One region of the Micromonospora sp. ATLC20 genome, then DNA from elsewhere that is predicted to be linked to it. Evidence: riboswitches for the same ligand, from Rfam matches in the RefSeq annotation. Region 1 holds a riboswitch; the other holds the start of a gene.
The links. Region 1 has a riboswitch for ZMP and ZTP ahead of AC2CHG_RS10700 (bifunctional 5,10-methylenetetrahydrofolate dehydrogenase/5,10-methenyltetrahydrofolate cyclohydrolase). Riboswitches for the same ligand answer to the same signal wherever they lie in the genome.
Positions count from the first base shown of each region.

Region 2: it holds a riboswitch for ZMP and ZTP, as region 1 does, so the genes downstream of both, AC2CHG_RS24980 (glycine hydroxymethyltransferase) here and AC2CHG_RS10700 (bifunctional 5,10-methylenetetrahydrofolate dehydrogenase/5,10-methenyltetrahydrofolate cyclohydrolase) in region 1, are expected to answer to the same signal.

Region 1 is NZ_JBXUOV010000035.1:12,153-16,512, forward strand. It holds gene AC2CHG_RS10690 (beta family protein) at 1-458, opposite strand, end outside; gene AC2CHG_RS10695 (hypothetical protein) at 587-1,606, shown strand; ZMP/ZTP riboswitch at 1,605-1,686, shown strand; gene AC2CHG_RS10700 (bifunctional 5,10-methylenetetrahydrofolate dehydrogenase/5,10-methenyltetrahydrofolate cyclohydrolase) at 1,700-2,566, shown strand; gene AC2CHG_RS10705 (endonuclease/exonuclease/phosphatase family protein) at 2,570-3,349, opposite strand; gene AC2CHG_RS10710 (sulfite exporter TauE/SafE family protein) at 3,524-4,297, shown strand; gene AC2CHG_RS10715 (GNAT family N-acetyltransferase) at 4,282-4,360, shown strand, end outside.
Region 2 is NZ_JBXUOV010000161.1:649-5,008, reverse strand. It holds gene AC2CHG_RS24990 (S8 family peptidase) at 1-884, shown strand, start outside; gene AC2CHG_RS24985 (hemerythrin domain-containing protein) at 991-1,491, shown strand; ZMP/ZTP riboswitch at 1,613-1,702, shown strand; gene AC2CHG_RS24980 (glycine hydroxymethyltransferase) at 1,721-3,157, shown strand; gene AC2CHG_RS24975 (hypothetical protein) at 3,222-3,473, opposite strand; gene AC2CHG_RS24970 (aminotransferase-like domain-containing protein) at 3,502-4,360, opposite strand, start outside.

The sequences.
Region 1 (4,360 bases):
TTCTCAGGTCGCAGTTCGGTGGCGGATAGGACGTGGCGCAGTCGTGCGTCGGTTTCGGCGTCGTCCGGTTCGGTGTGGTGGGCGGCGAGCCGGAGAACGCCACCGTAGGGCGCGGCGGCGTAACGGACGTCGGCCAGTTGTGCGGGGGTGTCGTTCAGGTGGGCGACGGGCAGCGCGGGGATCCCCCACGGGTGCAGGTCGTCGGCGATGTCGCGGAGTGGCCGGCGGGTGCCGGTGGTGGGCTCGGGGAGGTGGCGCACGTCGACGGCGATGGCCATGTCACGCGGGATGCTGTCCTGTGCGCGTCGACTGAAGGTGCATGCGTCGGTGATCGGACCGCGCTTGGAGGGTGGCAGGTCGAAGATCGGGAGGATGTGTGGTGCGAGTTCGTCGGGGACGTGGCTGACGGCCTGGAGTTCGGCTTGGCGTCCTTTGAGGATCGGGTGGTAGCCCGTCATTCGCATCGCCCCACACGATTTCGACGACAGTCGCTAACGTCGATGTTCCACGTTCTGTGCCCAAACGACAACCGTACGTATCCAGAATGGGTCTGTCGGTGCGCTGCCGGGCTGGCAGGATCGGGCGGATGCGAATGGGTGCGGCGCGTGCGGTGGCGGTCGGGTGGGTGCGGGAGCGGATGCGTGCGGATCCGTCGATCGAGGGGGCGTTGTTCAGCGGGTCGACTGTGGGGTTGCCGGACGACGCGGTGCTGCCGGTGTGGTCGGACGTGGACGTGTTGCTGGTGCGCCGGGAGCCCGGTGTGAAGGTGGGCAAGTTTCTGCACCGGGGGGTGTTGCTTGAGGTCAGCACTGTCACGTGGGCGGAGTTGGGCGGCCCGGAGGATGTGCTGGGGTCGTGGGTGTTCGCGCCGATGTTCCGTACCGATGGGGTGATCGCGGATCCGTCGGGGCGGCTGGCGGCGGTACGGGAGCGGGTGGCGGCGGGGTTCGCGGATCCGGTGTGGGTGCGGGCGCGGTGCGCCGGGGTGCGGCGGCGCATCGAGGCCGGTTTGCGGGCGGTCGACGCCGCACCGTCGACCGCGGAGCAGGTGCTGGCGTGGGTGTTTCCGACGTCGTTGCTGGCGGTGTGGCCGGCGGTGGCGGGGCTGGCGGATCCGACGGTGCGGCGGCGGTATGTGCGGGCGGAGCGGGTGTTGTCGCGGTTCGGGTTCGCGGATCGGTACGCGGGCCTGCTGGACACGCTCGACGGCGGCGGTGTGGGTGTGGACGCGGCGCGGGTGCGGGAGCATCTGGCCGGGTTGGCGGTGGTGTTCGACGAGGCGTCGCGGTTGCCGCGGGAGGGGTTCGCGTTCGGGGCGGATCTGGGTGCGGCGGGGCGTCCGGTGGTGTTCGACGGTGCGGCTGAGCTGATCGAGGCGGGGCGGCATCGGGAGGCGATGTTCTGGGTGCTGGTGACGTACGCGCGGTGTCATGTGGTTCTGGGTGCGGTGGCGCCGGAGCGGGAGCGGGCGTTCGGGGCGGTGCTGGCGGATCTGGGGGTGGCGTCGGCGGCGGATCGGCGGCGGCGGGCGGACGGTCTGCTGGCGGCGTTGCCGGGGTGGCAGGCGGTGGTGGATGCGGTGGCGGCGGAGGCTGTGGCAGGCTGAGGGGGAACGCGACTGGCGGCACGGGGATGGGTGAACCATCGGGGAGCTCGTCGTGGGGGTCGACCGCCTGGGCCTCCGCGGGCGAGGTGTCGTATGTCTTCTGCGCGGTTGCTGCCGGGTGCCCCGGTGGCGGAGCGGGTGTTGTCGGAGGTCGCCGCGTCGGTGGCGGAGCTGCGTGCGGCGGGGGTGACGCCGGCGCTGGCGACGGTGCTGGTGGGTGACGACGACGCGAGCGCGGGTTATATCCGGATCAAGCAACGCCAGGCGGCCGACCTGGGTTTCGTGTCGCCGCACGTGCATCTGCCGGCGTCGGCGTCGCAGGTGGATCTGCACGCGGTGCTGGCGGATTTCAACGCGGACGCCACGGTGCACGGGGTGCTGGTGCAGTATCCGATTCCGGGTCACCTGGACTACGACCGGGCGTTGGCGGAGCTGGATCCGGACAAGGACGTGGACGGGATGCATCCGGTGAACATGGGCCGGCTGGCGTTGGGGTTGCCGGGTCCGTTGCCGTGTACGCCGGCGGGGATCGAGGCGTTGCTGGCGTTCCACGGTGTGCCGGTGGCGGGCCGGGAGGTGGTGATCCTGGGCCGGGGTGCGACGTTGGGGCGGCCGCTTGCGATGTTGCTGGCGCAGAAGCGGCCGACGGCGAACGCGGCGGTGACTGTGGTGCACACGGGTGTGGCGGACTGGCCGCGGTACACGCGGCGGGCGGAGATCCTGATCGCGGCGGCGGGGGTGCCGGGGATCGTGCAGCCGGAGCATGTGCGGCCGGGCGCGGTGGTGGTCGGTGGTGGGGTGCGGTACGAGGGACGGCGGTTGCTGCCGGACGTGGACGAGTCGTGTGCCGAGGTGGCGGGTGCGATCACGCCGCGTGTGGGCGGGGTGGGTCCGACGACGGTGGCGATGTTGTTCCGTAACGCGGTGGACGCGGCGCGGCGGCAGAGTGGGCTGGGTTGAGCGTCAGCCGAGGTCGACGACGAGGGGCCGGTGGTCGGAGATGGTGGCCAGCGGTGTGTGGACGGCGGTGACGGGCGGGAGCCGGTCGAGGCCGTGGCGGTCGGCGAGGATGTGGTCGAGTTGGACGCGGGGTTGCCCGGCCGGGTAGGTGGGGCGCCTCGCGAGGGGCCGCCAGCGGGTGAGTGCGGCGGCGGGTCCGGCGGGCAGGTTGAGGTCGCCGAGCAGGACCCGGGGTGCGGGCAGGGTGCGCAGGACGCGGACGACGCGGCGTAGTTGCCAGACGTTCCAGCCGGGGACGAAGGACAGGTGGGTGGCGGCGACGGTGAGGGGGCCGTGGGGGGTGTCGAGGACGGCGGCGAGCACGACGCGGGGTTCGTCGCGGAGCAGGACGAGTCCGCCGCCGGGGCCGGGTGCGTAGATGGGTGAGCGCACGGGTGCGGCGCGCAGGCGGGTGACCTGCCAGGAGCGGACGGGGTGGCGGCTGATCAGGCCGATGCCGTAGAGGGGTTCGCCGTGGCCGTCGTCGTCGTGGGTGAGGGGGCGGAACTGTTCTCCGGGGGTGCCGACGACGGCGGCGGCGAAGCGGTGGTGGTCGGCGTGCAGGGCGCGGGCGGCGACGGCGGTGAGGTCGAGTTTGCCGCTGCGGGTCTGGTCGCGGTCGACTTCCTGGAGGGCGAGGACGTCGGCGTCGAGGTCGGTGACGGCTGCGGTGAGCCGGTCGGGGTCGACGAGCCCGTCGGTGAGGGATCGGCCGTGCAGCAGGTTGAAGGTGGCCAGGCGCACCTGGACACCCTACGTCGTCGTGGGAGTCTTGCCGGGTGCTGAAGCTGTTGTGCTGTTCGATGCTGGTGTTCGTGGCGGTGGGGTCGGTCGGGGTGTGGTTGCGGCGTCGCCGGGGGCGGTGAGGCTGGCCACAGGTGGCGTTGTCGCTGGTGGTGGCGTGGGCAGAATGCGGCGGTGGATGCCCTGTCGTTGACGACGTTGCTGACTGCTGCCCTTCTGGCCGGGTGGGTGGACGCGGTGGTGGGTGGCGGCGGTCTGTTGTTGTTGCCGGCGTTGCTGGTGGCGGCGCCGGGTGTGCCGGTGGCGACGGCGTTGGGCACGAACAAGCTGGCGGCGATCTTCGGTACGTCGACGGCGGCGGTGACGTATGCGCGGCGGACGAAGCTGGACTGGGCGGTGGCGGGTCCGGCGGCCGGGTTGGCGGTGCTGACGGCGGGGCTGGGTGCGGCGTTGGCGGGTGCGGTGCCGGGCAGCGCGTACCGGCCGGTGGTGCTCGTGGTGCTGGTGGCGGTGGCGGTGTTCGTGCTGGCGCGGCCGTCGCTGGGTGTGGTGGCGTCGCCGCGGCGGCGGACCCCTCGGCGGGTGGTGGTGGCGGTGGCGGTGGCCGGTCTGGGCATCGCCCTGTACGACGGGTTGATCGGGCCGGGTACGGGGACGTTCCTGGTGTTGGCGTTCACGGCGATTCTGGGTTCGGATTTCGTGCACGCGTCGGCGATGGCGAAGGTGGTCAACGCGGGTACGAATCTGGGTGCGCTCGTGGTGTTCGGGTTGACCGGGCACGTGTGGTGGGCGTTGGGTGCGGCGATGGCGGTGTGCAACGTGGTGGGGGCGGCGGTGGGCGCGCGGATGGCGTTGCGGCGGGGTGCCGGGTTCGTGCGGGTGGTGCTGCTGGTGGTGGTGCTGGCGCTGGTGGCCCGGCTGGGTTACGACCAGTGGATGGCGGGCTGATCGCGGTGGCGGTGCGGGCGGAGCACGACCGGGCGGTGCTGGCGGGTCTGCTGGGCCGGGATC
Region 2 (4,360 bases), on a different contig from region 1:
ACGGCACCCACGTGGCCGGCACCATCGCCGCCGCCGTCAACGGCGTCGGTGTCACCGGTGTCGCGCCGGGCGTGAAGGTCGCCGCCGTCAAGGTGGTTAACGACGACGGCTACATCTTCCCGGAGGCGGCCGTCTGCGGGTTCATGTGGGCCGCCGAGCACGGCATGCAGCTGACCAACAACAGCTACTACATCGACCCGTGGGAGCTGAACTGCCGCAACGACGCGCGTCAGCGCCCGGTGTGGAAGGCCGTGCAGCGGGCCCTGCGCTACTCGCAGTCCCAGGGCGTGCTGCACGTCGCGTCGGCAGGTAACTCGAACTACGACCTGGCCCACAAGATCACCGACACCGGCAGCCCGAACAACGGCACGCCGGAGGAGCGCGAGAACCTCACCAACGCCTGCCTCGACCTGCCGGCCGAGGCGCCGGGCGTGGTGACCGTCGCGGCCGTCGGCCCGACCGGGGAGAAGAGCTACTACTCCTCGTACGGCCAGGGCGTGATCGACGTGACCGCGCCGGGCGGCGACACCCGGTTCCGGACCCAGGGCGCCCGCTCGACGTCCGCCGACGGCATCCTGTCCACCACCTTCAACACCGCCACCCGCACCAACGGGTGGGGCTACAAGCAGGGCACCTCGATGTCCAGCCCGCACGCCACCGGCGTCGCGGCGCTGGCGCTGTCCGCGCACCCGGGCATGACCCCGGGCCAGCTGTCCTCGTTCCTGGAGCGCACGGCGATCGCGAAGTCCTGCCCGTCGGGCGTCTACAACCCGGTTCCGCTGATCCCGGCGGGCCCGAACGCGTACGACGCGACCTGCTCCGGCGGGAACCGCAACGGGTTCTACGGCGCCGGCGTCGTGGACGCGTACAACGCGGTGAAGTAACCGGCATCCGCGTGGACCGGGCCCGGCGATCACGCCGGGCCCGGTCTGTTTGTCCTGGTGGGGCGCCGGGTAGGGGGGCACCGTCAGCCGACCTAGGAGGTAACCGGTGTCCACCGATGCGATCGTCCTGCTCAAGGAGGACCACAAGGAGATCCGCCGCCTGTTCAAGGCCTTTCAGGAGGCCGAGGAGGGACCGGCGAGCAAGCGCGGGAAGATCGTCGGGCAGATCCTCGAAGCCCTCACGGTGCACACCTACCTCGAGAACGAGGTGATGTACCCGGAGGTCCGCGAGCTGGTGCCCGACGTCGAGGACGACGTCCTGGAGTCGTACGAGGAGCACCACGTCGCGGACGTGCTCTGCTTCGAGCTGTTCACGATGGACGCCGGCGACGAGCGGTACAACGCCAAGACGACGGTGCTGATCGAGAACGTGCTGCACCACATCGAGGAGGAGGAGCAGGAGTGGTTCCCGAAGGTCCGCGAGGCGCTCGGCCGTAACCAGCTCCAGGAGATCGGCCAGCGGATGCTCGACCTGCGCCCCAAGGCGCCGAAGACGCCGACCGCCCCGAAGGCGCTGAAGAAGTCCCTCGATGCCGTGGTCGCCTGACACCGGCACCGCGACGCGAGCGGGACCGCCCCTCCCTCGGGGCGGTCCCGTTCGCGTCGCGGGGTTCAGTCGCCGGGACGGGCGGCCCAACCTCGCAGGTCCCGGCCGGGCCGGTAGGATCGGCACGGGCCGTGACTGGCGCGTGGAGATGGAGCACCATCGGGGAGCGGCCTCGTCATGAGGACGCATGCCGAGCGCCTGGGCCTTCCGCACGTCACCTGGAGGTCGCATGTCGCGCAACGCCGAGTCCACCGCCTTCCGCAGCGCGCTGGAGGTCGTCCGCGGCGTCGAGCCGCGCGTGGCCGACGCCATCGCCGCGGAACTGGCCGACCAGCGCGAGTCGCTCAAGCTCATCGCCAGCGAGAACTACGCGTCCCCGGCGACGCTGCTGGCGATGGGCAACTGGTTCAGCGACAAGTACGCCGAGGGCACGGTCGGGCGCCGGTTCTACGCCGGCTGCCAGAACGTCGACACCGTCGAGGCGCTCGCCGCCGAGCACGCCCGGGAGCTGTTCGGCGCGTCCCACGCGTACGTGCAGCCGCACTCGGGCATCGACGCCAACCTGGTCGCGTTCTGGGCGATCCTGGCCGACCGGGTCGAGTCCCCCGCGCTGCGCAAGGCGCAGGCGCGGCAGGTGAACGACCTGACCGAGGCGGACTGGTTCGCGCTGCGCCGTGAGCTGGGCAACCAGCGGATGCTGGGCATGTCGCTTGACGCCGGCGGGCACCTCACCCACGGTTTCCGGCCGAACATCTCCGGCAAGATGTTCGACCAGCGCAGCTACGGCACCGACCCGGCCACCGGCCTGATCGACTACGACCGGGTGGCCGAGGCGGCCCGCGAGTTCAAGCCGCTGATCCTGGTCGCCGGTTACTCCGCGTACCCGCGGAAGGTCAACTTCCGGATCATGCGGGAGATCGCCGACTCGGTCGGCGCCACCTTCATGGTCGACATGGCCCACTTCGCCGGGCTGGTCGCCGGCAAGGTGTTCACCGGCGACTTCGACCCGGTGCCGCACGCGCACATCGTCACCACCACCACGCACAAGTCGCTGCGCGGCCCGCGCGGCGGCATGGTGCTCTGCGGGCCGGAGCTGGCCGACCAGGTCGACCGGGGCTGCCCGATGGTGCTCGGCGGGCCGCTGCCGCACGTGATGGCCGCCAAGGCGGTCGCGCTGGCCGAGGCGCGCCGCCCCGAATTCGCCGACTACGCCCAGCGGATCGTGGACAACGCGCAGGCGCTCGCCGACGGGCTGCTGCGCCGGGGCGCGACGCTTGTCACCGGCGGCACCGACAACCACCTGGTGCTCATCGACGTGTCCGGGTACGGCCTGACCGGCCGGCAGGCCGAGCAGGCGCTGCTGGACTCGGGCATCGTCACCAACCGCAACTCGGTGCCGCAGGACCCGAACGGCGCGTGGTACACCTCCGGCATCCGCATCGGCACCCCGGCGCTCACCACCCGCGGCCTCGGCGCAGCCGAGATGGACGCCACCGCCGAGCTGATCCACACCGTGCTCAGCCAGACCACGCCCGGCACCGGCCCGGACGGCGCCCCGTCGAAGGCGAAGTACGTGCTGGACCCGGCCGTCGCCGAGTCCGTCGGCAAGCAGGCCGCCGACCTGCTCACGCCGTTCCCGCTCTACCCCGCCGTGGACCTGACCTGACCTGACCTGATATGACGGCGGCGCCCCGGGAGAACGAGTCTCCCGGGGCGCCGGTGTGAACGGGTCAGCGCAGCGGGCGCTTCAGGTGGTAGCGGTGGACCTCGGTGCTGCCCTGCACGTTGTTCACGTCCTCGGCGGCGGAGACCAGTTCCCAGCCCTCCCGGCCGACCCGGTTGAGGTGCGCGATCGCGGTGTCGCCGTACGCGGTCACGTCGGTGCGTGACCCGTCCGGGCCGTACCACACGAACGAGACGTGGAAATTGCGACCCTGACCCTGATACCGACGAACGAGCAACGCGTACTCCCAGGCAACCATTCGTCCATTATCAACAGACGAAACGGCGTCAGGAAACACGCACGGTGCCGGAACCCTGACACTCCGGTATCGCACCACCGGTCATGGCGTCCGTGACCAGCGCGGCCAGCCGGTCCAGGCCCACATCGATCGACTCCGGTGTGACGGCGCTCACCGACAGCCGCAGCGCGTTCACCGGTGTGCCCGCGTCGTAGAAGTGCGCCATCGGCGTCCAGAGCACGCCGTACTCGCGCGCCGAACGGTGCAGCAGCGCGTCGTCGACAGCGAACGGCACGCTCACCACCACGAAGAACCCGCCCGCCGGCACCGTCCAGGTGACCGGCCCGCCGGCCGGGAAGCGCCGGGCCAGGCCGTCGGCGAGGTGGCGCAGGTTACGGGCGTACGCGGCCCGCTCCCTGGTGTTCGCGGCCACCAGCGAGCAGTCGTGCGCCAGCAGCGCGCCGCCGATCACCGCCTGGCTGATCGGCGACGTGTTCACCGTGACCATGCTCTTGATCTTCGCGAGGTGGTCGGCGAACGGAACCACGGTGCCGTCCGCCTCCCCCACCCGCTGATCGGCGACCACGTAGCCGACCCGGGCGCCTGGCAGGACGGTCTTGGCGAACGAGCCGAGGTAGACCACCCGGCGCGCGGTGTCAAGCGCCTTGAGGGTGGGCCGCCGCTCGGTGCCGTCGGCGGGGAACAGGCCGTACGGGTTGTCCTCGATCAGCAGCAGGTCCTCCTCGGCGGCCAGTTCCAGCAGCCGCCGCCGCTGCGCGGTGTCCATGCTGACGCCGGACGGGTTGGCGAAGTCGGGCATCACGTAGCAGCCCCGGGGCCGCAGCCCCTCGGCGCGGGCCCGGCGCACCCCGGCGCGCAGGTCGGCCAGGTCGACGCCGTCCGGTCCG